DNA from 2 places in the Streptococcus sp. SR4 genome. Region 2 is predicted to be linked to the other one. Evidence: predicted binding sites of a transcription regulator. Region 2 holds the regulator's gene; the other holds the start of a gene.
The links. Region 2 encodes CtsR, which represses protease genes until heat stress. Its sites were predicted from a motif close to TTGGTCAAAAAAGGTCAAANA; they were not measured.
Positions count from the first base shown of each region.

Region 1 (16,473 bases), on a different contig from region 2:
TGTTTGGACGTGGGTTCGACTCCCACCGGCTCCATAAAAACCAGAGGCGTCAGCCTTTTATTTGTATATATAGGTATTTATTATGAAAAAACTTTTGTCTTTGACCGTTTTAGGTCTCTCACTTTTTACTCTAGCTGCTTGTGGAAAATCTTCGTCCAAGACAGAGACGAAGGGATCTTTGGATAATGAAGCCTCAAAGATTTTAACCGTTAAGCATGGAAATGTTCGCCAGAACTTTGATAAGATTACCATGGCAAATGCTTCTCAGGAATTTTCAGGAGGCTCAAATCTTGATAGCTTGAAGGGCTGGTTTGGTGAACCTTCATCAACGAGTCAGGAGCAGGCAGGAGATGCTAAGCTTGATGTTTATAATTGGCAGTATGACAATGTTGTTGTTACAGCGAAACTCTTTAACAATAGCACTGTGGTTAAGTCAATTTCAAACTTTTCTTACGTCCGTGATCCTAAAATCACACTGAAGATGTACGAAAATCTCAAAAATGGAACTAGCTATGACGATGCTGTCAAAACACTTGGTACACCGGATGTTTATTCTATCGCTGTCTCTTCAGATGCAACAATGACACAAGCATTTTGGTCTTCGAACCTTGTCGCTAAGAAGGGTGAAACAGGTAGCCTTACCCTTAACTTTAAAAATGGTGCCTTGGAAAACAAGTCACAAGCGAATTTGATTAATAAGTAATCGCAGTAAAAGATGCCTTTCTAAATCAATGAAGGCATTTTTTTGTTATAATAAAAGGAGCTATTAAAATTATGGAGATGTAATGACTAAAAAAAGACTATTTTTTATAGGGATAGCAGGTTTAATTCTGGTATTCTTATGGCCTCTTTTAAATAACTTCATCCCCTTAATCAAGGAATGGACCAACGCTAAGCATGATCAAGCCTTTTTAAGAGAAGTTTTTAAGCAGGCTAATTTCCAAAATGCACTGATCCTTCTTAGTCTCATGATTCTGTCATCAGCTATTCCTGGAGTTTCAAGTTCTATTTTTTGTATTTTTGTTGGGCTACTCTGTGGCCCTTTGCTTGCGATTCCGATGAATATTATTGGGAATACTTTTGGGAATTTGACTAGTTTTGAAATTCTGAGAAGACTTGAAAAGCCAGAGAAGTCCAAACGCATGGAGAAACTTCTAAACTATATTGAGAACTTTAAGCATCGCTTTATTGGGATTTCACTGGCCTTCTCTATTCCTTTTATACCTTCAGCTCTGGTCAATTATGCTTGTGTTCAAATGAATTTACCCACAAGGACGAGGATTTTGGCGACACTTATTGGAGTGGCGCCAGTATCGATTGTTTATGCAGTTAGTGGAGATTTGTTGCTTAATGTCCGTCCGATTCGAATACCATTAGTGGCAGTACTTGCCATCTTGCTTTTTATCTCACTCGTCATTTACTTTATTCATTTTAGGAAGGAAAAAAATGAGCTTCATTCAAGTAACTAAAGAAGAATTTAACACACATGCTCAACAAGTATCTGAGCGTTCTTTTATGCAAACTGAGGAAATGGCAAAGCTTCTTGAAAAACGTGGATTTAGCATTAGCTATGTCGCTTGGAAAGAAGGAAACCAGCTAGAAGTCTCAGCAATTGTCTACAGCATGCCTATGACTGGTGGGCTTCGTATGGAGGTGAATTGTGGACCGATTCACTCAAATACAGCTCATCTAAGTGACTTTTACCAAGGTTTGAAGGATTATGCTAAGGAAAATGGTGCTCTTGAACTATTAATCAAACCTTATGATACTTATCAAACTTTTGATAGTAATGGTGAACCAACTAGTGATGAGCAGAAGCAGCTGATTAGTCAATTGACTGATTTAGGTTATAGCTTTGATGGTCTACAGACAGGCTATCCTGGTGGTGAGCCTGACTGGCACTATGTTAAGGAATTATCTGGGATTGAAGAAAAAGATCTTATCAAGTCTTTCAGTAAAAAAGGGAAACCTCTGGTTAAAAAAGCCAAAACCTTTGGGATTAAGTTGAAAAAATTGAAACGTGATGAGTTATCTATTTTCAAAGAAATCACTTCAGCGACCTCTGACCGTCGTGAGTATAGTGACAAATCTCTAGATTATTATCAAGATTTTTATGATGCTTTTGGTGACAATGCTGATTTTATGGTGGCTACCTTGAATTTTCAGGATTACTATGACCATTTGGAAAGTGATCAGGCGAAGTTGGGGGCTAGAATTGTCAAATTACAAGCTGATTTAGAAGCTAATCCAAAATCTGAGAAAAAACAAAACCAATTAAGAGAGTTATCAAGTCAGTTTGAGACCTTTGATGTTCGAAAGGGAGAAGCGACTGCCTTTATTGACAAGTATGGTCAGGAAGATATTGTTCTGGCTGGAAGTCTCTTTGTCTATACACCTCAAGAAGCTGTTTATCTTTTTAGTGGGTCTTATCCAGAGTTTAATAAGTTTTATGCGCCAGCACTCTTACAAGAGTATGTGATGACCCAAGCCATTAAACGTGGTATTACGTTCTATAACTTCCTTGGTATTATGGGAATCTTTGATGGTTCAGACGGAGTTCTGCGATTTAAACAAAACTTTAATGGTTATATCGTTCGTAAGATGGGAACTTTCCGTTATTATCCACAACCGCTTAAACATAAAGCGATTCAAGGAGTTAAGAAACTGCTTGGACGTTCTTAAATTTTTGAGGACTTCGATTTGAGTCCTCTTTCATTATAAGTCTCTATATGGGCTTGGACCATAGTAAAGAGAGATTAGAAATTAGGGAGGTAAGTTGATGAAACTTGCACTATTGGGTACAGGGATGATTGTGACAGAAGTTCTTCCTGTGTTAACGACTATTGAGAGCATTGAGCTTGAAGCTATCTTGTCGACACCACGCTCACTTGATAAGGCTGAAGCCCTAGCTAAGCAATATGGTTTGTCTCAGGCGACTAGTGATTATGAGGCAATTTTGTCCAATCCAGAAGTTGATACGATTTATGTGGGAACTCCCAACCATACCCACTATGACTATGCTAAGAAAGCGCTTTTGGCTAGCAAGCATGTTATCTGTGAGAAACCCTTCACCTTACATTTGGAAGAGTTTGAAGAGCTAGCTAAGCTTGCTCAAGAAAAAGAGCTTCTCTTGATGGAGGCTATTACCAATCAATATTTGGCTAATTTTACAGCGATTAAGGAAGCCTTGTCTGATATTGGAGATATTAAGATTGTGAATATCAATTATTCTCAATATTCTTCACGTTACGATGCCTTTAAGCGAGGAGAGATTGCTCCTGCCTTCAACCCTGAAATGGGTGGGGGAGCACTTAGAGATCTTAATATCTATAATATCCATCTCCTGGTTGGTCTCTTTGGTAAGCCTAATCGTGTGGAATATCTACCTAATGTGGAGCGAGGAGTGGATACGTCAGGAATTCTAGTTTTGGACTATGGTCACTTTAAGGCTGTTGCCATTGGAGCTAAAGACTGTAGTGCCGAGATTCGTTCAACTATTCAAGGAGATAAGGGAGCTATTACCATTTTTGGTGCAACCAACACTCTCCCTGAGATTGGCGTCACCCTCAATGGTCAGAAAGAGAGAGTCGTCAATCTCAATAGTCTACAACATCGTATGCATGATGAATTTGTGGCTTTTGAAAAGATGGTGGCGACCAAGGATTTTGACAGTGTTGCCAAGCAGTTGGAACATAGTCGTCAGGTTATGGAAGTTCTGGATCAAGCTTCGAAAGCTTTGTAACATACAAAAAAACAAGCAGTGGTATTAGCCATTGCTTGTTTTGTCTTATACAGTTGTTGGGAATGAGATCTCAATCAATTTGTCAGTGTGTACTGTTCTGAGTTTGTCCATCAAAACGATATCCTTGTCGATTTTTCGTTTGAGGAAGAATTCACGGATAACTTCTAATTCATTGTCTTTAACAGCACGGTGTTTATTTGAAATCAAGAGTTCATAATGCTTAGGTGCTTGTGTAAAGACAACATCAGTATTCCCAGCAGAGTAGGTCTCTACGAGAAAGGCATCCGTGTTGTCAAGTTGGTTTTGAACAAGTTCTTGGTGTGTACGGGTCGTATTAATGAGTTTCATAGTTTCCTCCTAGGATTTGCCAGTTGTTGTGTTAGTTTCTTTCCATTGTTCGATTCCCCATTTATGACTGCCACGTTTAAGTTTAGCAATGGCTTCGTCAATTGGAAACCAGGCCAGGTTATTGAAATCTTCGAGAGGTTTGCCAATTTTTGAAAAATCTACAACTTCATAAATATAGGCTGGATTGTAATAGTAAGTGTCACGGTGGCTTGAATAGAAGTATTCATCAGCCTGGCCATAGTACTGGCCTAAAGTGGCTGTAAACCCAAGTTCTTCAATTAACTCGCGTTCTAATGCGCTATAGTGATCCTCGCCTGCTTCGATCTCTCCACCTGGGAGAAACCAAGCTCCGTTAGGAGCCTGGACTAAAATAATCTTTGTCTTTTCTTGGTTAGGAATCACAGCATAAACACCGTAACGTGTTTGATAATGAGCTCCCTCAACCTTGTCACCAAATGTTGGATTCATGAGTTGCTCCTTACGTTTATTTGCCTATATTATACTAAAATTTTGCTCATTTTCCTATTGATTTAGGCAGAATTAGGGATAAATTTGAAAATAGGAAATGAAAAGATAAAGAACCCAAGACGTAATGACTTGGGTTCTTTGTTTAATCAGTTTCTTTTGCTGTTTCAGCTTTCTGAGTAGCTTTTTCGGCTTTTTTAGCAGACTTAATGGTGATGTGGCCTTTTGAAGTCATGACTGCCTTGAGATCTTTTTCATTTGGATTTTCAAGGTAGAAGTCAGTAATAGCGTCTTCAATATGATCTTGGATGGTACGACGTAGTGGTCGAGCACCCATCTTAGGATCGTAACCAAGGTCAACCAATTTTTCCTTAACTTTCTCAGTTACACTGAGGTAGATACCGTTATTAGCCAAGCGTTGGTTGACATTATCAAGCATGAGGTCCACGATAGTGAGGAGATTTTCCTTGCTAAGGGCAGAGAATTCGATAATACCGTCAAAACGGTTCATGAATTCAGGGCTGAAGAAATCTCCAAGCTGGTTAAGAACAGAATTGGTACGATTTTCACGGGCAGCTCCAAAGCCGACGCTAGCTTCAACTTTACCTGTACCAGCATTTGAAGTCATGATGATGATGGTATCCTTGAAACTTACAGTTCGCCCTTGACCATCAGTCAAGCGACCGTCGTCAAGAACTTGGAGGAACATGTGAAGAACGTCTGGGTGAGCTTTTTCAACCTCATCTAGAAGAATGAGTGAATAAGGATTACGGCGGACTTTTTCAGTTAACTGACCAGCTTCGTCGTAACCGACATATCCTGGAGGGGCACCGACTAATTTGGCAACGGCGTGTTTTTCCATGTATTCTGACATGTCGAAACGAATCATACTGTCAGCTGAACCAAAGAGTTCAATCGCCAATTGTTTAGAGAGTTCAGTTTTACCGACTCCTGTAGGACCTACGAAGAGGAAGCTACCAATTGGGCGATTTGGTGCACCCAATCCAACACGATTACGGCGGATGGCTTTGGCAATCTTATCAACTGCGGCATCTTGTCCAATAACATGTGATTTAAGATCATCAGCAAGACTAAGAAGTTGTGATTGTTCTTTTTCTTTCAAATCACCGACAGGAATATTGGTTTTTTGTTCCACAATGGCTTCGATATGTTTTTCTGTGATGACAGGCATATCTTGGTCTTTGATGGTTTGTTTTTGCATTTCCTTGTATTTGGCAATTTGATCACGGAAATAGGCAGCTTTTTCAAAGTCTTCGTCACGAGTAGCTTGAGCCTTGAGGTTTTCAGCCTCAATCAAACGTTTGTCGATATCTTTAGGATCAACAAAATTGAGGGTCAAATTCATCTTCGAACCAGCTTCATCGAGGAGGTCGATGGCCTTGTCTGGCAAGAAGCGGTCTTGAATGTAGCGGTTGGACAATTCTGCAGCTGCAGTAATCGCTTCGTCTGTATATTTGACGTGGTGGTAGTCCTGATATTTAGGTTGAATACCACGCAAAATAGTGATGGTTTCCTCAACCGTTGGTTCGTCAACCTTAACTGGTTGCATACGACGCTCTAGGGCGGCATCTTTTTCGATGATGCGGTATTCGTTGAGTGTTGTTGCTCCGACCAGTTGAAGTTCTCCACGAGCAAGAGCAGGTTTTAGGATGTTTCCAGCATCCATATTGCCATCACCAGCATTACCAGCTCCTACGATTTCATGGATTTCATCAATAAATAGGATAACATCCTGACGTTGACGAATTTCTTCCATGAGTTTTTGCATGCGTTCTTCAAATTGGCCACGAATACCAGTCCCTTGAACCAGGCTGACCACATCAAGACGGATGACTTGTTTGCCTTGGAGTTTTTGTGGCACGCTACCGTCAACGATTTTTTGAGCTAGGCCTTCAACAACAGCAGTCTTACCGACACCGGGTTCACCGATGAGGACGGGGTTGTTCTTGGTACGGCGGTTAAGAATTTCGATGACACGAATGATTTCCTCGTCACGACCAATAACAGGATCAATGTCTCCACGACGAGCGATGTCAGTGATGTTAATGCCGAACTCTTCAAGAAGACCTTGTGGCTGTTGAGGAGCTTGTTGGCGTGGTCCTCCTGGACGGCCTGGCCCTTGTGTATTGCCACCGTTTCCTCGGTTACCACCTTCTTGTGTTGGAGGTGTATTGGGAAGATCGCCGTTAGAAGAACGGAAGTTATTTAGGTCGCTGAAGAAATCATCGAAGAAGTTTGAACCTCCTGTTTGATTGAATTGATTGAGGGGGTTCTCTGGGTCAGATTTCATGATTTTATAACAATTTTGACAGAGGTCAACTTGTTGCTGATTACCGTTTACATTGGTATACAAATGAATACTAGCTTCATTAAGGTTACAGTTTTGACAGAGCATATCAGTACCTCTTTTCTATCTGAATTGGGAAAGACCTTTATTGAAAACAATCTTGGTCAAAAAAGGTCAAATCTATGACTCCATTATAGCATGCGGAAGGTAGATTGCAAGTAAAAAGCATCTAGGTTTGGCACTCTATTAATAAGAGTGCTAACATTGAATTTTAATTCAAAAACGCTTGTTTAAAATGTATAAATATTATATAATGTTTTTATATTATTCAGAACGAAAGAGAGATACCTATGACACAAGCTAAATCATTTTTGAAAGAAATCGACTTTACCAAGCAGGAACTTGAGGAGTTAATCGATTTATCTATAAAATTTAAACAGCTAAAGAAGGAAAGAATTCCGCATAAATATTTAGATGGCTTAAATATTGCCCTGATTTTTGAAAAAACATCTACAAGAACTCGCTCAGCTTTTACAGTGGCTGGTCAGGACCTAGGTATGAATGTGACCTACCTTGGTGCTGGAGACATTCAGTTAGGTAAAAAAGAATCTGTAGTTGATACAGCCAAGGTGCTTGGTTCTATGTTTGATGGAATCGAATACCGTGGTTTTAAGCAAGAAGATGTCGAAGAGTTGGCTAAGTACTCAGGTGTTCCGGTCTGGAATGGTTTGACGGATACCTGGCATCCAACGCAAATGATTGCGGATTTCATGACTTTGAAGGAGCGTTTTGGTAGTTTGGAAGGTTTGACCATCGCCTATATTGGAGATGGTAGAAATAATACGGCCAACTCACTTTTGGTCACTTCGGCTATTTTAGGCGTTAATGTCAAGATTATTGCCCCAGAGGTGCTGCAACCCGAAGATGAGATTGTAGCCCTAGCTCAGAAACATAATAATGGTGCCGATTTAACCATTACAGATGATATTTCAGAGGTCAAGGGAGTGGATATGCTTTATACGGATGTCTGGGTATCTATGGGTGAAGAAGTAGACTTTAAATCTCGTATTGATTTACTCCTGCCTTATCAAATTAATGCAGACCTACTTGCCAAGACGGAAAATCCAGATGTCATCGTTATGCACTGTCTCCCAGCTTTTCATGATCTCAATACCCAAATTGGGCAAGAAATCTATGACAAATATGGTTTGGCAGAGTTAGAAATCACCGATCAAGTCTTCCAAAAATACAGTGATATCATCTTCCAAGAAGCTGAGAATCGTATGCATTCTATCAAGGCCATTATGTACAATTCCTTGAAAAATATTTAAAATTCCCCCATTTTTCCCATAAGTGTGATAAAATAAGTAAGAAATACACAATTAATAGGAGAAATAACATGGAATCACATTTGGTGAGAATCATTAACCGTCTTGAAATGATGGCGGCTGATGGTGGTAATTTGAAACGTAATTTTGAACGTGAAGGAGTGGTTGTTGCCGAAGTATCATTTAGCAACGATCCTGAAAATGGTCCAGTTTTCACATTGCGTGACGTTGAAGCACGTGAATCTTATTCATTTGATAGTATCGACTTGATTGCAATGGAAATCTACGATTTGCTTTACTAATAAATTATTTTGGAACTTTACAAGGTTCCAAAAATCAGAATGCCTGAAACTATCGAGTTTCAGGCATTTTTATCAGGATGAAAGCATGGGGTGATGCTTGTATGGCTTGTCAAAACAGTCAGTGTTTCAACTCATTGGCAAAGCTTTTGGCGTGGTGTCGTCTTGGAAATACATGAGGTGTATTGCTTAAGAGTTTTGCTAGCTAGGTCTATAACTTAGTTTTTATACTGAAATATCGCATTTATAAGAAAATACTTTATTATTATACAGTCTTCTGATATAATATTGAAGAATATTAGTAAGGAGTATCTAGATGAATTTTTCATTTCTACCACAGTTTTGGTCTTACTTTAACTATGGTGTCTTAGTAACAATTATGATTTCGGTCTGCGTGGTCTTCTTCGGAACCATCCTTGGGGTTTTGGTATCCTTGGCCAAGCGTTCTGGAATCAAACCTTTGGAGTGGTTGGTGAGCCTTTATGTTTGGGTTTTCCGTGGGACTCCTATGGTTGTGCAGATTATGATTGCTTTTAACCTCATCCACATGAATCTTCCAACTGTGCAGTTTGGCATTTTGAACCTTGATTTATCACGTATCGTTCCAGGTATTATCGTCCTTTCTTTGAACAGTGGTGCTTATATTTCTGAGAGTGTGCGTGCAGGTATCGAGTCTATTCCTAAAGGTCAGGTTGAAGCTGCCTACTCACTTGGTATCCGTCCATGGAATACCATGCGTTATGTGGTCTTGCCTCAAGCCATTAAAAATATCTTGCCTGCCTTGGGTAACGAGTTTGTTACTATTATCAAGGATAGTTCGCTCTTGCAAACCATCGGGGTTATGGAATTGTGGAATGGTGCACAAACTGTTGCAACAACAACCTACTTGACCTTGACACCGCTCTTGTTCGCAGCCTTCTATTATTTGATTGTGACAACAGCTATGACGGCACTCTTGAAACAAATGGAAAAACGACTTGGGGAGGGACGTAAATAATGGCAGAAACAATTATTGAGATTAAAAATCTTCACAAGTATTTTGGTAAGAACGAAGTTCTCAAAGGGATTGATCTAGATATTAAAAAGGGTGAAGTAGTGGTTATCATTGGTCCTTCAGGATCAGGAAAGTCAACCTTCCTACGCTCAATGAACTTGCTTGAGAAACCTACAAAAGGTGTTATCTCCTTTGAAGGTGTGGATATTACAGATAAAAATAACGACATTTTCAAAATGCGTGAGAAGATGGGAATGGTTTTCCAACAGTTTAACCTCTTCCCTAATATGACAGTTAAAGAAAATATCACCTTGTCACCAATTAAGACTAAGGGTGTTTCTAAAGCTGATGCAGAAGCAAAGGCTATGGAACTTTTAGAAAAGGTTGGCTTGAAAGATAAGGCAGATGCCTACCCAACAAGTCTATCAGGTGGTCAGCAACAACGTATTGCTATCGCACGTGGTTTGGCTATGGATCCAGATGTTCTCTTGTTTGACGAACCAACATCAGCCCTTGACCCAGAAATGGTTGGTGAAGTTCTTGCAGTTATGCAGGACCTTGCTAAATCAGGGATGACAATGGCAATCGTTACCCATGAAATGGGCTTTGCCAGTGAGGTGGCTGACCGTGTTATCTTTATGGATGGCGGTGTCATTGTCGAAGAAGGCACACCACAAGAGATCTTCGATAATACTAAGGAAGATCGTACCAAGGATTTCTTGAGTAAAGTTTTGTAAGATATTCATTAAGTATGTATACATTGTTTGTGAAGGCTGGAACTTTTCCGGCCTTTTCTTTTTGTGTTCTGCTTTTCTAGAATCATTCTTGTTTAGGATAATATTGCGGAAAAGATGGATAAATATGCTATAATGATGCCATATCAAAAATAATAAAGTAGGTCAAGAAATATGCTCATATATGATGCGGCCTTAAAAACGCCTTACCGGATTCTTGGCATTAACCTCCCTAAGGATAGTCTTTTACACTTATCTAACCTAGGGTTGGCTGCCGGTGAAACGATTGAGGTGGTAACTAAGACCAAGAACAGTGCTATTATTATCGTTAAAGGGAGTCGCTTAGCCTTTGATGCGTCGATTCTGGATAAGATTGATTTGGCACCTGCGGAGGAAGATCAGGAAAAGATACCTCTTTCTGAATTACCAGTTGGACGTTCGGCTATTGTTACTGATATTTTTTCAGCAAATGAAACCAAACGACGTCTTATGGATATGGGAATTACAAAGCGTACTCGAGTGTTGTTGCGTAAGGTAGCCCCTTTGGGAGATCCTCTAGAAATTAGCTTGAGAGGGTATGAATTAACCTTACGCAAGTCGGAAGCGCAAATGATTAGTGTGGTCATGCTGGATGAGGGAGTGGAAAAATGACAGAAATTGCGTTAATAGGTAATCCTAATAGTGGTAAAACCAGTTTATTCAACCTGATAACAGGGAACAATCAGCGTGTTGGTAACTGGCCGGGTGTTACTGTAGAACGAAAAAGTGGTCTGGTCAAAAAGAATAAGGATTTAGAAATCCAGGATTTACCAGGGATTTACTCAATGTCACCCTATAGCCCTGAAGAAAAGGTGGCGCGTGACTATTTGTTGAGCCAAAGGGCAGACAGCATTTTAAATGTAGTCGATGCAACAAATTTGGAGCGTAACCTTTATCTGACAACGCAGTTGATTGAGACAGGTATTCCAGTCACTTTAGCGCTTAACATGAGTGATGTTTTAGAGGCTCAGGGAAAGCAGATTAATGTTGATAAATTATCTTATCATCTAGGTGTACCAGTAGTAGCCACTAGCGCTCTCAAGCAAACTGGTGTTGATCAGGTAGTGAAGAAGGCGGCTCATACGACAACCTCTACAGTTGCCGACATTGCTTTTCCAATTTATGACGATAAGTTAGAAGCTGCCATCTCACAAATTTTAGAAGTCTTGGGAAATTCGGTGCCACAAAGGTCTGCGCGTTTTTATGCCATTAAACTCTTTGAACACGATGCTTTAGTTGAGGATGAGCTAGACTTGTCCCCATTCCAACGAAAAGAAATCAAAGATATCATTCGTATCACTGAGGAAATTTTCACAGAAGATGCGGAGTCAATTGTCATTAATGAGCGTTATGCCCTTATTGAACGTGTTTGTCAGATGGCTCAAAGTCATACGGAAGATTTTGCCCTGACCTTGTCAGATAAGATTGATAGGATTGTTACCAACCGTATTTTGGCTTTACCAATTTTCGCAGCAGTTATGTATTTGGTTTATTTCTTATCTATCCAAACTGTTGGAACCATGTGGACAGACTGGGCTAACGATGTGCTTTTTGGTAAGTATGTGCCAGATTTGGTAACTTCTGGTCTTGACTTTCTTCAAGTTCAAGACTGGCTTAAGTCTTTGATTATTGATGGTATCGTCGCTGGGATTGGGACGGTACTAGGATTCCTTCCTCAAATTTTTGTGCTCTTTATCTGTTTGGGTGTGCTTGAGGACATTGGATATATGAGTCGTATTGCCTTTGTTATGGACCGTATTTTCCGACGTTTTGGGCTTTCTGGAAAATCCTTTATTCCCATGTTGATTTCGACAGGCTGCGGGGTTCCAGCGGTTATGTCTAGTCGAACGATTGAAAATGAAAGGGACCGTCGCATTACCATTATGACGGCAACCTTCATGCCTTGTTCGGCCAAGTTGGAAATAATTGCCTTGATTGCTGGAGCTTTCTTCCCTAGTAACTCATTAGTAGCACCAAGTACTTATTTTATTGGGATGGCTGCCATTATCTTATCAGGTATTGCCCTCAAAAAGACGAGTTTTTTGGGTGGCCTAACCAGTCCGTTTATAATGGAATTGCCTGCTTACCATTGGCCTAAAGCCATGTCAGTTTTGCGCTATGCCTTTGGTAAGGCTATGAGTTTTGTCAAACGTGCGGGAACCATCATTTTCAGTTTGACAGTTCTTATCTGGTTTATGTCTAACTACAACTTTACGCTACATACGGTAGATACGGAAGCCAGCATTTTGGCGACTCTCGGTAGGAGTTTGTCTTGGATTTTTGATCCGCTTGGATTTGGAAATTGGAAGGCAACAGTTGCGGCTCTTACAGGCTTAGCTGCCAAGGAGACTGTTGTTGCCACCTTTGGTATTCTCTATCATAATAGCAGTGAAGCTGGTTTAGCTGAGGCTCTGCGAGGAGATTATTCTTCCCTAGCAGCTTATTCCTTCTTAGTCTTTAATTTACTTTGTGCCCCATGTTTTGCGGCTATTGGAGCTATTAAGCGTGAAATGGCCAATCTTAAATGGACGGTTGGTGCTATCGGTTTTCAAACAGGCCTAGCTTATTGTGTGAGTTTAATTCTTTATCAGTTTGGCCAAGTTATCCTATACGGCAAGTCAATGACAATTTGGACTTTTGTTGCCTTCTTGCTGTTAGTGACCATGATTTATTTTGTGGTTCGTAAACCATGTCAGATTAAGGATCAAATCATTAGCTTGGATAATCTTCAAGAAGCCCATATTTAGGTTTAGGAGGAATTGTTATGTCAACATTTATCATTGCCTTCATTATTTTTGCTTTGGCTGGTCTTGGCATCCGTCACTATATCAAAGGAAAAGGTTCTTGTGGCGATTGTGAGTGTTCTTGTCCGGTTAAGGAAGAAATGCATAAGGCTAATCGCTAATAATATATAGAAAAATGGTCTCTTAAATGAATAAGGGACCATTTTCTTACGATTGTAAGAAATGTATAAAGGTATGTAGGTTGGAAGTGTGATACTATAAGATAGATAAATAATCTAATTTTTTAACAAAAAAGGGAGATGTATAAGGAATGGTTTTGAACAGAGAGATTGTCCTAATTCATGGGACCTGGTGTGATGGCAATGTTTGGGGAGAATTTGCGACAGGTCTACGTCAAATGGGATACAAGGTGCATACACCTAGCTTTCGTTACCATGACCTACCTTATCAAGAGTGCCTAGCTAAAGTTGGGACTGTTACTTTGCAGGACTATCGAGATGATTTAGTGGCTTTGATTGAAAGTCTAGACCAACCACCACTTATTTTAGGGCACTCTTTAGGCTGTCTGGTGGCTCAAATGGTTGCTGAAAAGACAGAAGTTGCTGGTATGATTCTCATGGGACCTGCTCCGACAGCAGATATTTATGCCTTTTATCCAACCATGTTAGCTTGTTTTGGCAAACACTTTTTACGCTGGGGTTTTTGGAAAAAAGCCATGCCCCCTTATAAAAAGGAGTTTTTCAAGTATTGCATGAATGAACAAGAGGAAGCTTTGAAAGAGGAAGTTTTTGCTAATCTGGTTCCTGAATCAGGAAAAGTTTATACTCAGATGGCTCTTCATTGGTTTGATAAGACAAAGGCAGCTTATGTGGACTTTAGTAACATTTTATGTCCTGTTCTCGTCATTTCAGGAACCAAGGATAAGATGACTCATCCTAATATTGCTAGAAGAACAGCTAAGAACTACCGTGATTCTGTTCTCGTTTCCTTAACAGGTGCAGATCACATGTATGAAAGTGGCAAATACCAGCAGAAGACCTTGAAGGCTATTAAGGGTTGGAGTCAGCAAAATGGTTTTGTGGATTAGTCACGAAACATAATCAAAAGAAGTTGGAAGGCAATTCCAGCTTTTTTAGCTTTCATTTGAGACGTCTTTTTGAAATTTTAGAAAATTTAGTCACAAAGAGTCCTCACTATGGTATAATTGAAAAAAAGTATGTATTGGAGAACACCCATGGCGATAATAATGGATGGTAAGGCCCTAGCTGCTAAAATGCAGGATCAATTGCATGATAAGGTAGCACGTCTAAAAGAAAAGGAATGGATTGTGCCAGGACTCGTGGTAATCATGGTCGGTGATAACCCTGCCAGTCAGGTTTATGTGCGTAATAAGGAACGTGCTGCTAAAAAGGCTGGCTTCCATAGTCAGACGGTCAATCTTTCTGAGAGTATTAGTGAGGAAGAGTTGATTGAAGTTATTGAGCGCTATAATCAGGATCCGCTTTTCCATGGTATCTTGGTTCAATTGCCACTGCCTAATCATATTAATGAAATGCGTATTCTTTTGGCTATTGATCCTAAAAAAGATGTTGATGGTTTTCATCCTATGAATACTGGTAATCTCTGGAATGGTCGCCGTCAAATGGTGCCTTGTACACCGGCTGGGATTATGGAAATCCTTCGTGAGTACAATGTTGAATTGGAAGGTAAGACAGCAGTTATTATCGGACGTAGTAATATTGTTGGTAAACCTATGGCTCAGCTTCTTCTAGAAAAGAATGCTACAGTTACCTTGACCCACTCACGAACACCGCATTTGGCTAAGGTTTGTAGCAAGGCAGATGTCTTGATTGTAGCTATTGGACGTGCAAAATTTGTAACGGAAGAATATGTCAAAGAGGGTGCTGTTGTCATTGATGTAGGAATCAACCGTGATGAAGAAGGCAAACTTTGTGGTGACGTTGATTTTGATCAAGTGAAAGATAAGGTTGGCATGATCACGCCTGTTCCAGGTGGTGTAGGCCCTATGACTATTACTATGTTGATGGAACAGACCTATCAAGCTGCTCTTCGTAGTGCGAAAGGATAGTTTATGAAAGTTGATGACGATTTAGCTAGGCAAGTGATAACACCTCGCTTGAGAGAGTCTCACAAGGGTTCTTACGGTCGAGTGCTTTTAGTTGGTGGGCTTTATCCTTATGGTGGTGCCATCATTATGGCTGCCATAGCTTGTGTCAATAGTGGGGCAGGCTTGGTCACAGTGGCTACGGATCGTGAAAATATCACAGCCCTTCATGCTCATCTCCCTGAAGCCATGGCTTTTGACCTTAGAGAGACTGAAAGATTTCTTGAGAATCTTAGGGCAGCTGATGTGGTATTAATCGGTTCTGGCCTAGGTGAAGATGGTGCAGCTAGTCAGGCTATGGGCTTGGTTCTGGCAAATATTAGGGCAGATCAAAATTTGGTTGTTGATGGTTCAGCTCTCAATCTTTTGGCTAAGAAAAATAAGAAGAACCTACCAGATTGTCATCTTACTCTCACCCCACATCAAAAAGAATGGGAACGCTTATCTGGTTTAAGGATTCCAGAGCAGACAGTTTCCAACACTCAAAAAGCCTTGGGAGAGTTCCGAGCTGGGACAATCCTGGTTGCCAAGAGTCATAAGACGGCTGTCTATCAGGGTGAAAAAGTAGCTCATTTAGAAGTTGGTGGGCCTTATCAAGCCACAGGAGGAATGGGAGATACCTTAGCTGGTATGATTACTGGTTTTCTGGCCCAGTTCGCTTCAATTGATCGCTATAAGGCTGTTACAGTAGCTACCTGGCTTCACTCAGCTATCGCTGATGATCTGGCTAAAAATGCCTATGTGGTTTTGCCGACTCTTATCAGTAAAGCCATTCCTAGCTGGATAAAAAAGTTGTCATTATAATCTAAAAAACGTGTCTTGTATTGAGGCAAGTTTTTTTAGATTTCGACATTTTTTTAAGTTTGCTAAAGCTTATTTGTGATAAAATAAAAGAGAATTTTTATGAGAACATAGAGGAAAAAAAGTGACATCATTTTCGAAAAAACTCAGTCAAAAATGGGAAAAACGGCGCCAAAAACAAAAAGAAAAACGAGCGAATAAGCCTAGAAAGCCAGTAAACATTTCACGTCGTGTTTACTTGCTTTTTGGTGTAGTCTTTGTCCTTTTTTTGTTGCTTTTTGCACGTTTGACCTATATGCAGGTTTATAACAAATCGTTTTATACTAAGAAATTAGAGGATAACTCCAAGTATACGGTTAGAATTGCAAGCGAGCGTGGGCAAATCTTTGATGCTAAAGGGGTTGCTCTTACAACCAACCAGAGTAAGGACGTTATTACCTTTACACGTAGCAATTTGGTGTCATCAGATACTATGAAGAAGGTCGCTGAAAAGTTAGCGACCATGGTAACACTAACGGAGACGAAGGTAACAGCACGCCAGAAACG
Region 1 is NZ_AZYW01000047.1:678-17,150, forward strand. Features, by position in the region: RNA gene ssrA (transfer-messenger RNA) at 1-37, shown strand, start outside; gene HMPREF1519_RS05450 (DUF3862 domain-containing protein) at 83-703, shown strand; gene HMPREF1519_RS05455 (TVP38/TMEM64 family protein) at 786-1,469, shown strand; gene HMPREF1519_RS05460 (aminoacyltransferase) at 1,447-2,682, shown strand; gene HMPREF1519_RS05465 (Gfo/Idh/MocA family protein) at 2,780-3,742, shown strand; gene HMPREF1519_RS05470 (DUF1827 family protein) at 3,788-4,090, opposite strand; gene HMPREF1519_RS05475 (NUDIX hydrolase) at 4,100-4,558, opposite strand; gene HMPREF1519_RS05480 (ATP-dependent Clp protease ATP-binding subunit) at 4,701-6,971, opposite strand; gene argF (ornithine carbamoyltransferase) at 7,214-8,194, shown strand; gene HMPREF1519_RS05490 (DUF1797 family protein) at 8,263-8,493, shown strand; gene HMPREF1519_RS05495 (amino acid ABC transporter permease) at 8,807-9,487, shown strand; gene HMPREF1519_RS05500 (amino acid ABC transporter ATP-binding protein) at 9,487-10,221, shown strand; gene HMPREF1519_RS05505 (ferrous iron transport protein A) at 10,393-10,869, shown strand; gene feoB (ferrous iron transport protein B) at 10,866-13,004, shown strand; gene HMPREF1519_RS10325 (FeoB-associated Cys-rich membrane protein) at 13,022-13,162, shown strand; gene HMPREF1519_RS05520 (alpha/beta fold hydrolase) at 13,312-14,088, shown strand; gene HMPREF1519_RS05525 (bifunctional methylenetetrahydrofolate dehydrogenase/methenyltetrahydrofolate cyclohydrolase) at 14,236-15,090, shown strand; gene HMPREF1519_RS05530 (NAD(P)H-hydrate dehydratase) at 15,094-15,930, shown strand; gene pbp2b (penicillin-binding protein PBP2B) at 16,052-16,473, shown strand, end outside.
Region 1: a site for CtsR is predicted at 7,024-7,044, ahead of HMPREF1519_RS05480 (ATP-dependent Clp protease ATP-binding subunit). Genes of this name have one in related genera too.

Region 2 (16,473 bases):
GGTGCTAAACCTTTAGTGCAAGTTTTACAGGAATTTCAAGAATTCTGTCAAGGAACTGTGCTAGTGGCCCATAATGCGACCTTTGACGTTGGTTTTATGAATGCCAATTACGAAAGACATCAGTTACCAACAATTTCACAACCGGTTATTGATACTTTAGAATTTGCACGAAATCTTTATCCTGAGTATAAGCGTCATGGTTTGGGGCCTTTGACGAAGCGGTTTGGTGTGGCTTTGGATCATCACCATATGGCCAATTATGATGCGGAAGCTACTGGTCGTTTGTTGTTTATCTTCATAAAAGATGTGTTTGATAAGCACGGTTTGACTAATCTGGAACAGTTGAATACGGATTTGGTTTCCGAAGATTCGTATAAAAAGTCTCGTGTCAAACATGCGACGCTGTATGTTCAGAATCAAACTGGCTTGAAGAATATCTTTAAGTTGGTAAGTTTATCAAATGTCTCATACTTTGAGGGAGTAGCACGTATTCCTCGTACGGTCTTAGATGAGTATCGTGAGGGAATCATTGTAGGTTCTGCTTGTGCAGATGGTGAGGTTTTTGATACGCTTCTGTCTCATGGTATTGACAAGGCAGTTGAAGTTGCTAAATATTATGACTTTATTGAAGTTATGCCACCAGCGATTTATGCACCATTGATTGCGAAGGACTTAATTAAGGATGAGGTGGCTATAGAACAGCTGATTCGAGATTTGATTGAAGTTGCTAATCGTCTGGACAAGCCTGTGCTTGCTACAGGAAATGTACACTATATCAACCCTGAGGATGCCATTTACCGTGAAATCATTGTTCGTGCTTTGGGACAAGGAGCCATGATTAATAGGCCAATTGGTAAGGGAGAAAATGCGAAACCTGCTCCTTTACCTGAAGCTCATTTTAGGACAACTAACGAGATGCTAGATGACTTTGCCTTTTTGGGAAAAGACTTAGCCTATGAAATTGTTGTAACTAATACGCAGGCTATGGCAGATCAAATTGAAGAGGTTGAGGTTGTCAAAAAAGACTTGTACACACCTTTCATTGATCGTGCGGAAGAACAGGTTGCGGAGATGACATATGCTAGAGCGTTTGAGCTTTATGGAAATCCTTTGCCTGATATTATTGACCTGCGAATTGAGAAAGAGTTGTCTTCAATTCTTGGTAATGGTTTTGCCGTAATCTACCTGGCTTCGCAGATGCTAGTTAACCGTTCAAATGAACGTGGCTACCTAGTTGGTTCGCGTGGATCTGTCGGATCTAGTTTTGTTGCGACGATGATTGGAATTACTGAGGTCAATCCGATGCCACCTCATTATCTATGTCCTAATTGTCAACACTCAGAGTTTATTACAGATGGTTCCTATGGATCTGGCTTCGATTTGCCTGATAAGGAGTGTTCGGAATGTGGAACGGAGTATAAAAAAGATGGTCAGGATATTCCTTTCGAGACCTTCCTAGGTTTTGATGGGGATAAGGTTCCTGATATCGATTTGAACTTCTCCGGTGATGATCAACCATCAGCCCACTTGGACGTTCGTGATATTTTTGGAGAGCAATATGCTTTTCGTGCCGGAACAGTAGGAACTGTTGCAGATCGGACGGCTTATGGTTTTGTTAAAGGTTACGAACGTGATTACAATAAGTTTTACCGTGATGCCGAGGTCGATCGTTTAGCCATGGGGGCTGCGGGTGTTAAGCGAAACACAGGTCAGCACCCGGGTGGTATTGTTGTTATTCCAAATTATATGGATGTCTATGATTTCACACCTGTTCAATATCCGGCAGATGATGTAACGGCTGCCTGGCAGACGACTCACTTTAACTTCCACGATATTGATGAGAACGTGTTGAAGCTTGATATTCTGGGACATGATGATCCGACTATGATTCGTAAGTTGCAGGATTTATCAGGAATCGATCCAAAAGATATTCGAGCAGATGATCCAGATGTAATGAAACTTTTTTCAGGGACTGATATTTTAGGGGTAACACCTGAACAGATTGGGACACCAACGGGAATGTTGGGAATCCCTGAGTTTGGGACTAACTTTGTTCGTGGTATGGTCGACGAGACGCATCCGACGACCTTTGCGGAACTCTTACAGTTATCAGGTTTGTCCCATGGTACAGACGTTTGGTTGGGTAATGCACAAGATCTGATTAAGGAAGGTATCGCCACCCTGAAAACAGTTATCGGTTGTCGTGATGATATCATGGTATACCTAATGCATGCGGGATTAGATCCTAAGATGGCCTTCACGATCATGGAACGTGTGCGTAAGGGGATGTGGTTGAAGATTTCCGAAGAAGAGCGTAATGGCTATATTCAAGCCATGCGTGAAAATAATGTTCCAGACTGGTACATTGAATCTTGTGGTAAAATCAAGTACATGTTCCCTAAAGCCCATGCGGCAGCCTACGTTATGATGGCCCTACGTGTAGCTTATTTCAAAGTGCACCATCCTATTTATTACTATTGTGCCTATTTCTCAATTCGAGCTAAAGCATTTGAGCTTAAGACGATGTCTGCAGGTCTTGATGCTGTTAAAGCTCGAATGGAAGATATTAAGGAGAAGCGCCAACGAAATGAAGCGACTAATGTTGAAAATGACTTATTTACGACGCTTGAAATTGTCAATGAAATGTTAGAACGTGGCTTTACCTTTGGTCAGTTGGATCTTTATAAGAGTCAGGCAACTGAATTTTTGATTGAAGGAGATACCTTGATTCCACCGTTTATTGCACTTGAAGGTTTGGGTGAGAATGTTGCTAAGCAAGTGGTTGCTGCGCGTGAAGAAGGGGAGTTCCTTTCCAAGACAGAATTGCGTAAACGAGGAGGCCTATCATCAACCTTGGTTGAAAAATTGGATGAAATGGGAATCCTAGGAAATATGCCAGAAGATAATCAATTAAGTCTTTTTGATGATTTCTTTTAATGGCTGAAGAGAATTGTCATCAACTTTGAGAGAATGGAGTCAGTCTCCGTTCTCTTTTTGTTTAGGGGGCTGCATGTGATGCTAAAAAGCCAAAGCTGAGAGGAAACCTTTTTCTTCGTCTTATGGTATACTGATAGAAAATTATAGTTTCAAGGAGTTAATCATGGTTTTACCAAATTTTAAAGAAAATCTTGAGAAATATGCTAAATTACTGGTTGCTAATGGGATTAATGTGCAACCTGGTCACACAGTGGCTTTGAGCATTGATGTAGAACAAGCAGAGCTAGCACACCTCTTAGTTAAAGAAGCCTATGCTCTAGGAGCAGCTGAGGTAATCGTTCAATGGTCAGATGATATTATTAATCGCGAGCGCTTCTTGCATGCTGATATGGACCGCATCGAAGAGGTTCCTGCCTATAAAAAAGCTGAGATGGAATATTTGTTGGCCAAGAAGGCAAGTCGCTTAGGTGTTCGTTCATCAGATCCAGGTGCCCTTAATGGTGTAGCTCCTGAACGTTTATCTGCTCATGCTAAAGCTACTGGAGTGGCTTTTAAACCTATGCAGGTGGCAACTCAGTCTAATAAGGTTAGTTGGACTGTAGCTGCTGCAGCTGGTAAGGAATGGGCTAAGAAGGTCTTTCCCGATGCTGCGAGTGATGAGGAAGCTGTAGATTTACTTTGGGACCAAATTTTCAAGACTTGTCGTGTCTATGAAGAGGACCCTGTACGTGCTTGGAAGGAACATGCTGATCGCTTGGATGCTAAAGCACGCCTACTCAATGAAGCACAATTCTCAGCCTTACACTACCAAGCACCTGGAACAGATTTGACTCTAGGATTGCCTAAAAACCATGTTTGGGAGTCTGCAGGTGCCATTAATGCGCAAGGTGAAGGTTTCCTTCCTAATATGCCAACAGAAGAGGTCTTTACGGCACCAGATTTTCGTCGTGCAGATGGTTATGTCTCAAGCACAAAGCCTCTAAGCTACAATGGTAATATTATTGAGGGAATCAAGGTAACCTTCAAAGATGGTGAAATTGTAGATATCACAGCGGACCAAGGTGATGAAGTGATGAAGAATCTCGTCTTCAACAATAATGGGGCGCGTGCTCTAGGTGAATGTGCTTTGGTACCAGATCCAAGTCCTATTTCACAGTCAGGCATCACTTTCTTTAACACTCTTTTTGATGAGAATGCATCCAACCACCTAGCTATTGGAGCAGCCTATGCTACCAGTGTTGAGGGAGGGGCAGACATGACAGAAGAGGAGCTTAAGGAAGCTGGTCTTAATCGTTCTGATGTACACGTAGACTTTATGATTGGTTCAAATCAAATGGATATTGATGGTATCCGCCAAGATGGTAGTCGTGTACCGATCTTCCGAAATGGGGATTGGGTAATCTAAGTATGAGGGAGAATTTATCATGATTGGAAGTATGATAGTTGGTTTTCTAATTGGCCTTATTGCCTCTGCTATATCAAATAGGGGTGAACATATGGGCTGTATTGGTAAGACCTTTGTTGGATGGCTAGGTGCTTTTGTTGGTCAGCTTCTTTTTGGAAATTGGGGACCGATGCTAGCAGATACTGCTATCGTTCCTTCAGTACTAGGTGCTGTTATCTTATTAGCCCTTTTTTGGAATCGTAATAGTTAGAAATGAAAGAGTTCTGAGGTATTGGTTAGATATCTAAGGACTCTTTTTTCTTATTTTTTCATTTTCATATACCACTTTTAGAAAAACTGTGGTAGAGTAATAAAAACAGCATCTATTTGGAAAGGACTAGAAATGAGTGACTTAGATAAAAACATGGCTGTAAAAAGTATGGTAGTTATGCGTAAGGCTTTTCGTACCATCGATGCCAAGGTTTCTGAGACCTTTAAAGAATTTAATTTGACACCAACTCAATTTGGAGTCATGGACGTGCTTAATGCTAAAGGACGTATGAAAATTGGCGAATTAATTGACTGCATGCTTGCCACCTCCGGGAATATGACTGTCGTCATTAAAAATATGGAGAAAAAAGGTTGGTTGACGCGAGAAGCCTGCCAAACAGATAAGCGTGCTTTCGAGGTTGATTTGACGGATGAGGGCCGTCGTATTATTCAAGCAGCAATCCCGCCACATCAACGAGCTATTGAGGAGACTTTTTCCGTTCTGACACCTGAAGAGCAGGCACAGTTGGTAGAGCTCCTGAAAAAATTTAAGAATGTCTGAGCATATTTCTTTATATTTCTAATGGAATTATATATATTACTATGTAGTAGTAAAAATTAATTATTAGAAATACAAAGGAAACGTATCATGAAAAACATTTTATTTATCGTTGGATCTCTTCGCAAGGGATCATTTAACCACCAATTAGCAGAAGAAGCTGAGAAAATGTTAGCTGGTAAAGCTAATGTTTCTTATCTTGACTATAGTCAAGTACCTGTTTTTAATCAGGATTTAGAAAGTCCAGTTCTTCCAGTTTTGGCAGAAGTTCGAGAACAGGTCTTGGCAGCAGACGCAATTTGGATTTTCTCACCGGTTTATAATTTCTCAATTCCTGGGCCAGTGAAAAATTTGCTTGACTGGTTGAGCCGTGCCCTTGACCTATCAGATCCTTCAGGGCCATCAGCTCTTCAAGATAAGATTGTAACCGTGTCATCAGTTGCTAATGGTGGTCACAATCAACTTTTTGATGCCTACAAAGACTTGTTACCATTTATCCGTACCCAAGTGGTTGGTGATTTTACAGCGACACGTGTAAATGATACAGCCTGGGCAGATGGGAAATTCCTAGCAACTGAAGAAGTTCTTGAAAGCCTTCAGAATCAAGCGGAAGCTTTGATTGAAGCGATTAAATAAGAATAATGAATACCCGAGGTTTCTAGCTTCGGGTATTTTTATATGCAATAATGAAAAAAAGACACCCTAAGGTGTCTTCGTATTATGAAGGCGGTAGACGGATTTGAACCGACGATCAAGCTTTTGCAGAGCCGTGCCTTACCACTTGGCTATACCGCCATAACAGATACCATTCTATCGAAAAAAAAAAGATTCGTCAAGTCTCTTTCATCAAATTGACTGGTTGATTATTCAAACTGCCTATTTACAAGAAACATAAAGAGGTTGAAAGACATTCAACCTCTTCATATTAATTATAACTGTTGAAGATAGATTACTAACACGCAAGTGTTGATTATTGTCTAATCAAGTAATCAAATGCTCCGATAGCAGCTGTAGCACCAGACCCCATGGAGATAATGATTTGCTTGTAGGCACTATCTGTACAGTCACCTGCAGCAAAAATACCAGGGATATTTGTTGAACCAAATTTATCAACGATAATTTCTTGGCGCTCATTGAGTTCAATACCACTATCTTTGAGCCAAGCAGTACTTGGTACAAGACCAATTTGAACAAAGACACCTTCAAGATCAAGATGTTTTTCTTCGTTTGTATCACGCTCAACGTAATTCAAACCAGTTACATGATCTTGACCAACAATTTCTTTGGTTGCAACGTTCTTAAGAATGGTTAGATTATCAGTTTTAGCAGCTCGTTCTTGTAAGACTTGATCTGCCTTTAATTCAGGTAAGAACTCTAAGACCGTAACATGTTTAGTAATGCCAGCTAAATCTAAAGCCGCTTCCAAACCTGAGTTACCACCACCGATAACTGCAACATTCTTCCCTTCAAATAGTGGACCATCACAGTGTGGGCAGTAAGTAACACCTTTATTGCGGAATTCTTCCTCGCCAGGAACGTTGATATTACGCCATTTGGCTCCGAGAGCCAGGATGGCAGTTTTGGATTTTAAAACGGCACCGTTAGCCAGTGTCACTTCAATAAGTTCTTTCTTTTCGATGCCAGTAGCTAATTGACTTTTGATGATATCAACATCATAAGATTTCGTATGCTCTTCAACTTGGGCCATTAACTTAGGACCTTCTGTATATAGCGTACCAATCATGTTCTCAATGCCGACTGTCTCGATAACTTGTCCACCAAAGGTTTCTGCTAAAAGACCAGTTTTTAAACCTTTACGGGCAGCATAGATGGCCGCACTGTTTCCAGCAGGGCCACCACCAATAACCAAAACATCATAGACACCTTTATCAGCGAAAGCATCAGCATCAAGTGGTCCGTCCAATTTTTCTACAAGCTGTTCAATGGTTGCACGACCAGATGTAAATTCTTCTTGGTCTTTGTAAACCGTAGGAACAGACATGATACCTTTAGCTTTGACCTCATCCTGATACATCCCACCTTCAATCATGGTGTGAGTGATATTTGGGTTCAAAACAGCCATTATATTAAAGGCTTGAACAACGTCTGGACAATTGTGACATGTTAATGAAACATAAGTCTCTAAATCGATGGTTTTATCAATCTTCTTGATACGTTCGATAGTGTCCTTATCAACTTTAGGTGGACGACCAGAAACTTGCAAGAGAGCTAAAATGAAAGATGTGAATTCGTGGCCCATTGGTAAGCCTGAGAAAATAACACGACTTTTTTGCCCTTTTTGTGTAATACCAAAACTAGGTTGACGTTTTAAATGTGTTGATTCAAGACTAATACGGTCAGACATAGCGGCAATCTCGTCTAGAAATTCTTTTACTTTTCGAGAATTATCGTCATCCCCTAAATCCGTTTGTAATACAATATCAGATTCTAGTAAATTTAAATATTGTGCTAATTGCGTCTTGATTTCTTTATCTAAGACCATGGATACCCCCTGGTTGTTAAATTTTACCTACAAGATCTAAGCTAGGAGTAAGTGTTTCAGCTCCTTCTTTCCATTTGGCTGGACAAACTTCACCTGGATGTTGGCGAATATATTGAGCAGCACGGACTTTATCAATAAGAGTGCTTGCATCCCGTCCGATACCGTCAGCGTTAATTTCCATCATTTGGATAACGCCATCTGGATCAATGATGAATGTACCACGTTGTGCGAGACCATCTTGCCCAAGAACATCAAAGCCTTGTGAGATGTGGTGTGAAGGATCTCCAATCATAGGATAAGTAATAGTTCCAACAACATCTGAGTCATCATGCCAAGCTTTGTGAACAAAGTGAGTGTCAGTAGAGACAGAGTAAACCTCTACACCAAGAGATTTAAGAGCTTCATATTGTTCTTGAAGGTCACCGAGTTCAGTTGGGCAGACAAATGAAAAATCTGCAGGGTAGAAGCAGAAAACAGCCCATTTTCCCTTAATATCTTCATCTGTAACAGTAATGAATTCCCCGTTGTGGTAAGCTTGTGCTGAAAATTCAATAATTTCTTTTCCGACTAATGACAAAATAATGTCCTCCTCTATTTTTGATAGCCTAATTATAAACAAAATACTTATCAACCTCAAAGAAAACGATTGCAATTTTAATACGGGTGAATTTTTTCTAATGGTCAGACTGATTTTAGAGCTTGTCAAATGTCACTTTTTTTGATAAACTACTATAGTTGCGTAAAGTGACAAATACTCATTCTAAGCCGATTGTGGTCTTGTTGCCGCAGGGTGGGACTGCAAGTCTAAAGCTTAGAAGAGGAAAAAACAATTTTTAAGGAGAAATACTCATGGCAGTAATTTCAATGAAACAACTTCTTGAGGCTGGTGTTCACTTCGGTCACCAAACTCGTCGCTGGAATCCTAAGATGGCTAAGTACATCTTCACAGAACGTAACGGGATCCACGTTATCGACTTGCAACAAACTGTAAAAATGGCTGATACAGCTTACGAATTCGTTCGTGAAGCAGCAGCTAACGATGCAGTAATCTTGTTCGTTGGTACTAAAAAACAAGCAGCTGAAGCAGTAGCTGAAGAAGCAACTCGTGCTGGTCAATACTACATCAACCACCGTTGGTTGGGTGGTACTCTTACAAACTGGGATACTATCCAAAAACGTATCGCTCGTTTGAAAGAAATCAAACAAATGGAAGCTGATGGAACTTTCGAAGTTCTTCCTAAGAAAGAAGTTGCACTTCTTAACAAACAACGTGCACGTCTTGAAAAATTCTTGGGTGGTATCGAAGATATGCCTCGCATTCCAGATGTAATCTACATCGTTGACCCACACAAAGAACAAATCGCTGTTAAAGAAGCTAAAAAACTTGGTATCCCAGTTGTAGCGATGGTTGATACAAACGCTGATCCAGATGAGATTGATGTAATCATCCCAGCTAACGATGACGCTATCCGTGCCGTTAAATTGATCACTTCAAAAATGGCTGATGCTATCATCGAAGGTAACCAAGGTGAAGATGCTTCTGCAGATTTCCAAGAAGCAGCTGCAGCTGATTCAATCGAAGAAATCGTTGAAGTTGTCGAAGGTGACAACAACTAATCTTTAAGATTGGTTTGGGCTCAATGCCCACTAAAGATACGACAAACACCTAAGGGGCGGGGCTCAGCCCTGCCCCTTAGTTTGATAAAATAAATTTGGAGAAAAACAAAATGGCAGAAATTACAGCTAAACTTGTTAAAGAATTGCGTGAAAAATCTGGTGCTGGTGTCATGGACGCTAAAAAAGCATTGGTTGAAGTTGAAGGTGATATCGAAAAAGCAATTGAATTGCTTCGCGAAAAAGGTATGGCTAAAGCAGCTAAGAAAGCTGACCGTGTTGCAGCTGAAGGTTTGACTGGTGTTTACGTTAACGGTAACGTTGCAGCAGTTGTTGAAGTTAACGCTGAAACTGACTTCGTTGCGAAGAACGCTCAATTCGTTGAGTTGGTAAACGAAACAGCTAAAGTAATTGCTGAAGGTAAACCAGCTAACAACGAAGAAGCACTTGCATTGACTATGCCTTCAGGTGAAACTCTTGAAGCTGCATACGTAACTGCTACAGCTACTATCGGTGAAAAGATTTCATTCCGTCGTTTTGCAGTTGTTGAGAAAACTGATGCACAACACTTCGGAGCTTACCAACACAACGGTGGACGTATCGGTGTTGTTTCAGTTATCGAAGGTGGAGATGATGCTCTTGCAAAACAAATCTCAATGCACATCGCAGCGATGAAACCAACTGTTCTTTCATACACTGAATTGGACGAACAATTTGTTAAAGATGAATTGGCACAACTTAACCACGCTATCGATCAAGATAACGAAAGCCGTGCTATGGTTAACAAACCAGCTCTTCCACACCTTAAATATGGTTCTAAAGCTCAATTGACTGATGCTGTTCTTGCTCAAGCTGAAGAAGATATCAAAGCTGAGTTGGCTGCTGAAGGTAAACCAGAAAAAATCTGGGATAAAATCATCCCAGGTAAAATGGACCGCTTCTTGCTTGACAACACTAAAGTTGACCAAGCATACACACTTCTTGCTCAAGTTTACATCATGGACGACAGCAAAACAGTTGAAGCTTACCTTGAATCAGTAAACGCTTCAGTAGTAGAATTCGTTCGCTTTGAAGTTGGTGAAGGTATCGAAAAAGCATCTAACGACTTTGAATCAGAAGTTGCAGCTACAATGGCAGCAGCTCTTAACAACTAATTCTAGTTGCTAGATAAAAAGAAAAGAAGTTACGTGAATGAATCGTAACTTCTTTTTTGTTGCTATTAAAAAAACGTCTGAGCATGCCCCAGACGTTGAAAAAAGTAATTAATGAGCGAAGGTATTTACACCAAGTAGAAGAGAGAGTGTTCCCATGATGATACCTGCAAGGATAACCCCAAGCATAACAGCAATAACACTACGTTTAAAGTCCCAATCTAGGATAGATGCTGCTAGGGTACCAGTCCAAGCTCCTGTTCCTGGAAGCGGAATTCCCACAAAAAGTAGAAGGGCCCAGAAGACACCCTTATCTCCAGCAGCTTTTTCAAGTTTTTGGCCACCACTGTGACCTTTTTTAAGACACCAGGTAAAGAAGCCACCAATTAGAGGTTTATCTGCCCCCCATTCGAGGACACGGCGGGCGAAGAAGAAGATAATTGGAACTGGAATCATGTTCCCAATGACACAAAGAATTAGGGCTTGCCACCAAGGGATACCTGAGGCGATAGCAACAGGAACGGCTCCACGGAGCTCAACCAAAGGAATCATAGAGATTAAGAGTGCAATGATGTATTTCATGAGTAACCTTTCATAGGGGAATAAAATAAGAGATAAGACTCAAAATGACATGAGCTTTATCGAGAGTGATAAGACTAATACTACTGCGAAAGTGCTAAAAAGTACTTGTTGGATTAGGTGGGTCTCAGCCTATCAAAGTAGATAGAAAATTTGAATCAAACACCTTAAGTTACCTAATATTTCAGTCTTATTTATTGTATCTTATATGGTCTCTAATGACAACTTTAAAAAGCTTTTTGAGGGTATAGTTTCCCATGAGCTGACATTTTTGGTATAATAATAGTCAGTTATAGTCAAATTAGACTGGAGGAATTAAGATGGCAAGAAATACATCAGATAGTATAGAAGAATATATTAAAGAATTGCTGGGCCAGTCTGGAATTGCTGAGATTCAACGCTCGAACTTAGCAGATACTTTTCAAGTTGTACCGAGTCAGATTAACTATGTTATTAAGACTCGTTTTACAGAAAGTCGTGGTTATATTGTTGAGAGTAAACGTGGAGGTGGCGGTTATATTCGTATCGTCAAGGTCAGATTCTCCGACAAGCACCACATGATTAATGATTTGCTTCAGAACTTGGCGGATCAGCTCAGCGAGCAGGTATTTACAGACTTGATTCAGTTGCTTTTTGATGAAAAAATCATCACTGAACGTGAGGGAAATTTGATTTTAGCAACTGCTAGTGATGATGTTTTAGGCGAAGATGCGGCTGCTATTCGTTCGCGTATTCTACGCTCGCTATTACTTAGATTGGATAGAAAAGGAAATTAGATGACGACATATTCAAGAAAAATGCAGGCCATTTTCCATCGTGCTCAGCTTGAGGCAGAGCGTTTTGGAAGTCCTTTCTTGGAGACTTGGCATGTGCTTCTGGCTATGGTTGAGGTTCCAGGATCTGTAGCCTACCTAACATTTACTGATTTTGAGGACCGTATTCGTGCGGAAGAGATTGAGACCGCTGCTGTACTAGCGATGGAGAAAAGTCCAAAAGACTTGTCTGAATCAGATATTATCGATTTACGTGCACAGTCACATGCTTTAGGGGCTATGTTGCAAGAGGCAGAGGGAATTGCTAGTGTAACTGGTGCTGTAGAGGTAGGGTCTGAACATGTATTGATGGCCTTTCTCCTTCATAAGGATTTGATGGTTTGTCGTCTCCTTGAAGTTGCTGGTTTTCAATATAAGGATGACAGCGATAAGCCTCGCATTATCGATTTACGACGTTCTTTGGAGCGTTACGCAGGTCTTAGTAAGCAAGATTTGAAGGCCATTCACGACCTTCGTAAGCCTAAAAAGTCAAAGGCATCAGGTAATTTTGCTAATATGATGCAGCCTCCTCAATCTTCTACTGGGGAACTGTCAGATTACACAAAAGACTTAACGGCAGTAGCCGAGTCAGGTGCTCTTGATCCTGTTATTGGACGTGAGAAAGAAATTTCACGCATGATTCAGGTTTTGAGTCGTAAAACGAAGAATAACCCAGTTCTTGTGGGTGAAGCAGGTGTTGGTAAGACGGCACTTGCGCTTGGCTTAGCACAGCGTATTGCTTCAGGCGAAGTACCTTTTGAGTTGGCTGATATGCGTATCTTAGAGCTTGATATGATGAGTGTGGTTGCAGGAACACGTTTCCGTGGCGATTTCGAAGAACGTATGAATCAGATCATTGATGAGATTGAAGCTGATGGAAAAATCATTCTCTTTATTGACGAATTGCATACGATTATCGGTTCTGGTTCAGGTATTGATAGTACCTTAGATGCGGCGAATATTTTGAAACCCGCTCTAGCACGTGGAACCCTTCATATGGTTGGAGCAACTACTCAAGCTGAGTACCAGAAGCATATTGAGAAAGATGCAGCTCTTTCTCGCCGTTTTGCTAAGATTACAATCGAGGAGCCAAGTGTAGCTGAGGCGATTGATATTCTAAAAGGCCTACGGTCGTCTTATGAAGACTATCATCGTGTAACGATTACTGATGAGGCGGTTGAGACAGCAGTCAAGGCAGCCCACCGTTATTTGACGAGTAAAAACTTACCTGACTCTGCCATTGACCTTTTAGATGAAGCGAGTGCAACTGTTCAAGGTCGTATCAAAAAAGAAGCCAAACTTGAAATAACGCCTTTGGACGAAGCGCTTCTATCTGGTGATATGAAGGCTGCTGTTAAACAATATAAGGCTAGCCAAAAAGCAAAATTACCAAAACCTGCCTTGGTAGATGCAGATCAGATTATGCAAACCCTTAGTCGTCTATCAGGTATTCCTGTTGAGAAGATGACTCAGGCAGATAGCAAGCGTTACTTGAATCTGGAAGCAGAGCTTCACAAACGTGTTATTGGTCAAGACGAAGCAGTTTCAGCGATTAGTCGTGCTATTCGTCGTAACCAGTCAGGTATTCGTACTGGCAAACGTCCGATTGGTTCCTTCATGTTCCTTGGACCTACTGGTGTTGGTAAGACAGAATTGGCCAAGGCTTTGGCGGAGGTTCTCTTTGATGATGAGTCAGCTTTGCTTCGCTTTGACATGTCAGAATACATGGAAAAATTTGCGGCTAGCCGCCTTAACGGTGCTCCTCCAGGTTATGTTGGATATGATGAGGGTGGTGAGTTAACAGAAAAAGTTCGTAACAAGCCTTACTCAGTTCTTCTTTTTGACGAGGTAGAAAAGGCTCACCCAGACATTTTCAACATTCTCTTACAGGTTTTGGATGATGGTGTCTTGACGGATAGTCGAGGTCGTAAAGTCGACTTCTCAAATACCATTATCATAATGACTTCGAACTTGGGGGCGACTGCTCTTCGCGATGATAAGACTGTTGGTTTTGGTGCTCGAGACATTTCTCATAATCATCAAGCTATGCAGTCACGTATCATGGAAGAGCTTAAGAAGGCCTACCGTCCAGAGTTTATCAACCGTATTGATGAGAAGGTTGTCTTCCATAGCTTAGAGGAAGAACAGCTTCGTGAGATTGTCAAAATTATGGTAAAACCGTTGGTTTCAGCTTTGGCTGAAAAAGGGATTGACTTGAAATTCCAACCAGCTGCCCTCAAGCATTTGGCTAAAGATGGCTATGATGTTGAGATGGGTGCTCGTCCATTACGTCGCACGATTCAAACTCAGGTTGAGGATAAGTTATCTGAGCTCTTACTAGGCGGCCAAGTAGTGAGTGGACAAACCCTTAAGATTGGTTGTTCGAAAGATAAATTAACCTTTACAGTAGTGTAAAGATTAAACAAAAAGACAGATTACAGGTGTAGTTTGTCTTTTTGTTTGTGTCAACAGGAGTCAAGGTAGAGTCAATCTTTCTGTAAAGTTGGGTAAAAGAAAAAGCCGAGCAAGGCTCGACTATAAGGTTTAGAGTTTTTCGTTGACAAAGGTGACAAAGTGATTCCACCAGACCTTGAGGAAGAAGCTTTTCTTAACTTCTTTACCAGCAACCAGTTCCATGCTAGGCATACCTTGGTTAGGTAGGTAACCTTCTCCGACAAGTGACTTATCTTCAAAGGTAGCAGTTCCAACCTTGTCTCCTGGTTTGACAGGAGCTTGGACTTGATTTGTAGTAACTTTAATATGTTTACTATTGTTAGCATCTATTTTTTGGATGATATTAAAGTCAGACTTAGCGACGGCAGTGACTTGCTTAGATTTACCATCAATAACATGGGCTTGACTTTTACCGATAGCTTGTCCTTTTTTGGCAATGGTCTTGCTTTCCCAATGATAGACTACGTAGTTAAGTAGGTCATTGGTTGCAGTGAAACGGGCGTAGTCATCAGTATCGGTATTATCAGCATTCATAATGACTGTGATAATGCTCATGCCACTTTCATTTGAGTGGGCCACGAAGGAAGCACCGGCCAAATCGGTGGTACCTGTTTTTAGACCATCAACTCCCTTGCGGTAACTAGGTTGTCCCTTAAGCATGTAGTTGAAGGTTTTAAGTTTGTTGACACCATCAAAATCAGCCTCGGTTTTTTTAGTGATATCGAGAATTTCAGGATATTCTTTCACCACGTGTTGCGCAATGATAGCAACGTCCTTAGCACTCATGGTGTTTTCTTCGTCAGATTTAGAGCCTGGATAGATATTGTCACCTAAGTAGGAATTATTAAGACCAGAGGCATTGACAATCTTGGCATCAGTGATACCCCAATCTTTAAGTTGGGCTTTCATCATATCGACAAACTTGCTTTCGGTTCCACCGATTTCCTCAGCTAGAGCAATGGATGCACTATTGGCACTGGAAATAAGGGTTGCGTCAAGGAGCTGTTTAACAGTGTACTTACGGGCATCTAGTGGAATATTGGATACTCCGGCACTGACAGTTAGTTCAAAGGGATAGTCAGAAATCTCAACTTTGCTATTCCATTTGAGGTCTCCCTGATCTACCGCTTTATACACCATGTAGGCCGTTAGGAGCTTGGTAATAGAGCCAATCCCTGTAGAGGTAGTGGCATCTTTTTCGTATAAAATTTTGCCAGTAGTCGCTTCGACAGCGATGGCATGTTTGGCTGCGGCATCATATCCTTTTTTCTTATCTGCTGCAAAAGCAGGGGCTACGCTTCCCAGACAGAGTAAGAAGGTCATCATAAGCGTAATCAGTTTTTTCATGGTTTGTTCCTTCATGTGTTTTGGATATTTATTATACCACATTTTGAGAGGAACTTAAGGTGTTGAGAAGGGGCTTTTACTTACAAGACCAATTTTGAAGGCAAGATAAAACTACCTTTTGATAGCTAAAAGGTAGTTTTGTGTTTACTTGTTTCCTGTAAAGAAATTAACGATATGATTCCACCAAACTTTTAAGAAGAAACTTTTCTTGATAGATTGGTTGGCTGTTACAGAAACTTGAGGTGGCTCAGAGATGTAACCTGTCCCTACGAGATCCTTATCATCAAAAGTTGCAGTTCCGATAGTATCCCCTTTTTTGATAGGTGCCGTTATGGTTTTTGCTTTGATTTTAACAGCATCATTTTTACTATTTATTTTTTGAACGACCGTAAGGTCTGACTCGAGTTTAGCAGAGATGGTTTGGCTATCTCCGTCAGCCACCTTGATATCATTTTTCTTGACGATTTGTCCTTTGGTGTTGAGGGTTTTGATTTCCCAGTTTTGTGTCACATAATCTAGCAACTCATTTGTGGCTGTGAATCTGGCAGCTTCATCTTCTCCGCCATTATCCGCATTCATAACAACGGTAATCAAGCTCATGCCATTTTCATTGGAGTGGGCTACGAAGGAAGCCCCTGCAAGTTCAGTTGTTCCAGTCTTGAGTCCATCAACGCCTTCACGGTAGTTGTCTTGACCTTCTAACATGTAGTTGTGCGTCGTTAATTTGTTGTCACCTTCGAAATCAGTTTCGGTTTGCTTGGTGATTTCAAGTACCTGAGGATAGTCTTTGATGAGGTGGTCTGCAATAATGGCAACATCTAGAGCACTCATAGTATTTTCGTCATCTGCTTTAGAGCCAGGAT
Region 2 is NZ_AZYW01000035.1:12,643-29,115, reverse strand. Features, by position in the region: gene HMPREF1519_RS04515 (PolC-type DNA polymerase III) at 1-2,937, shown strand, start outside; gene HMPREF1519_RS04510 (aminopeptidase) at 3,101-4,342, shown strand; gene HMPREF1519_RS04505 (GlsB/YeaQ/YmgE family stress response membrane protein) at 4,362-4,592, shown strand; gene HMPREF1519_RS04500 (MarR family winged helix-turn-helix transcriptional regulator) at 4,725-5,153, shown strand; gene HMPREF1519_RS04495 (NAD(P)H-dependent oxidoreductase) at 5,241-5,786, shown strand; tRNA gene HMPREF1519_RS04490 (tRNA-Cys) at 5,875-5,945, opposite strand; gene ahpF (alkyl hydroperoxide reductase subunit F) at 6,121-7,653, opposite strand; gene ahpC (alkyl hydroperoxide reductase subunit C) at 7,670-8,230, opposite strand; gene rpsB (30S ribosomal protein S2) at 8,503-9,270, shown strand; gene tsf (translation elongation factor Ts) at 9,381-10,421, shown strand; gene HMPREF1519_RS04465 (COG2426 family protein) at 10,530-11,000, opposite strand; gene HMPREF1519_RS04460 (CtsR family transcriptional regulator) at 11,318-11,773, shown strand; gene HMPREF1519_RS04455 (ATP-dependent Clp protease ATP-binding subunit) at 11,774-14,224, shown strand; gene pbp3 (D-alanyl-D-alanine carboxypeptidase PBP3) at 14,354-15,610, opposite strand; gene pbp3 (D-alanyl-D-alanine carboxypeptidase PBP3) at 15,755-16,473, opposite strand, start outside.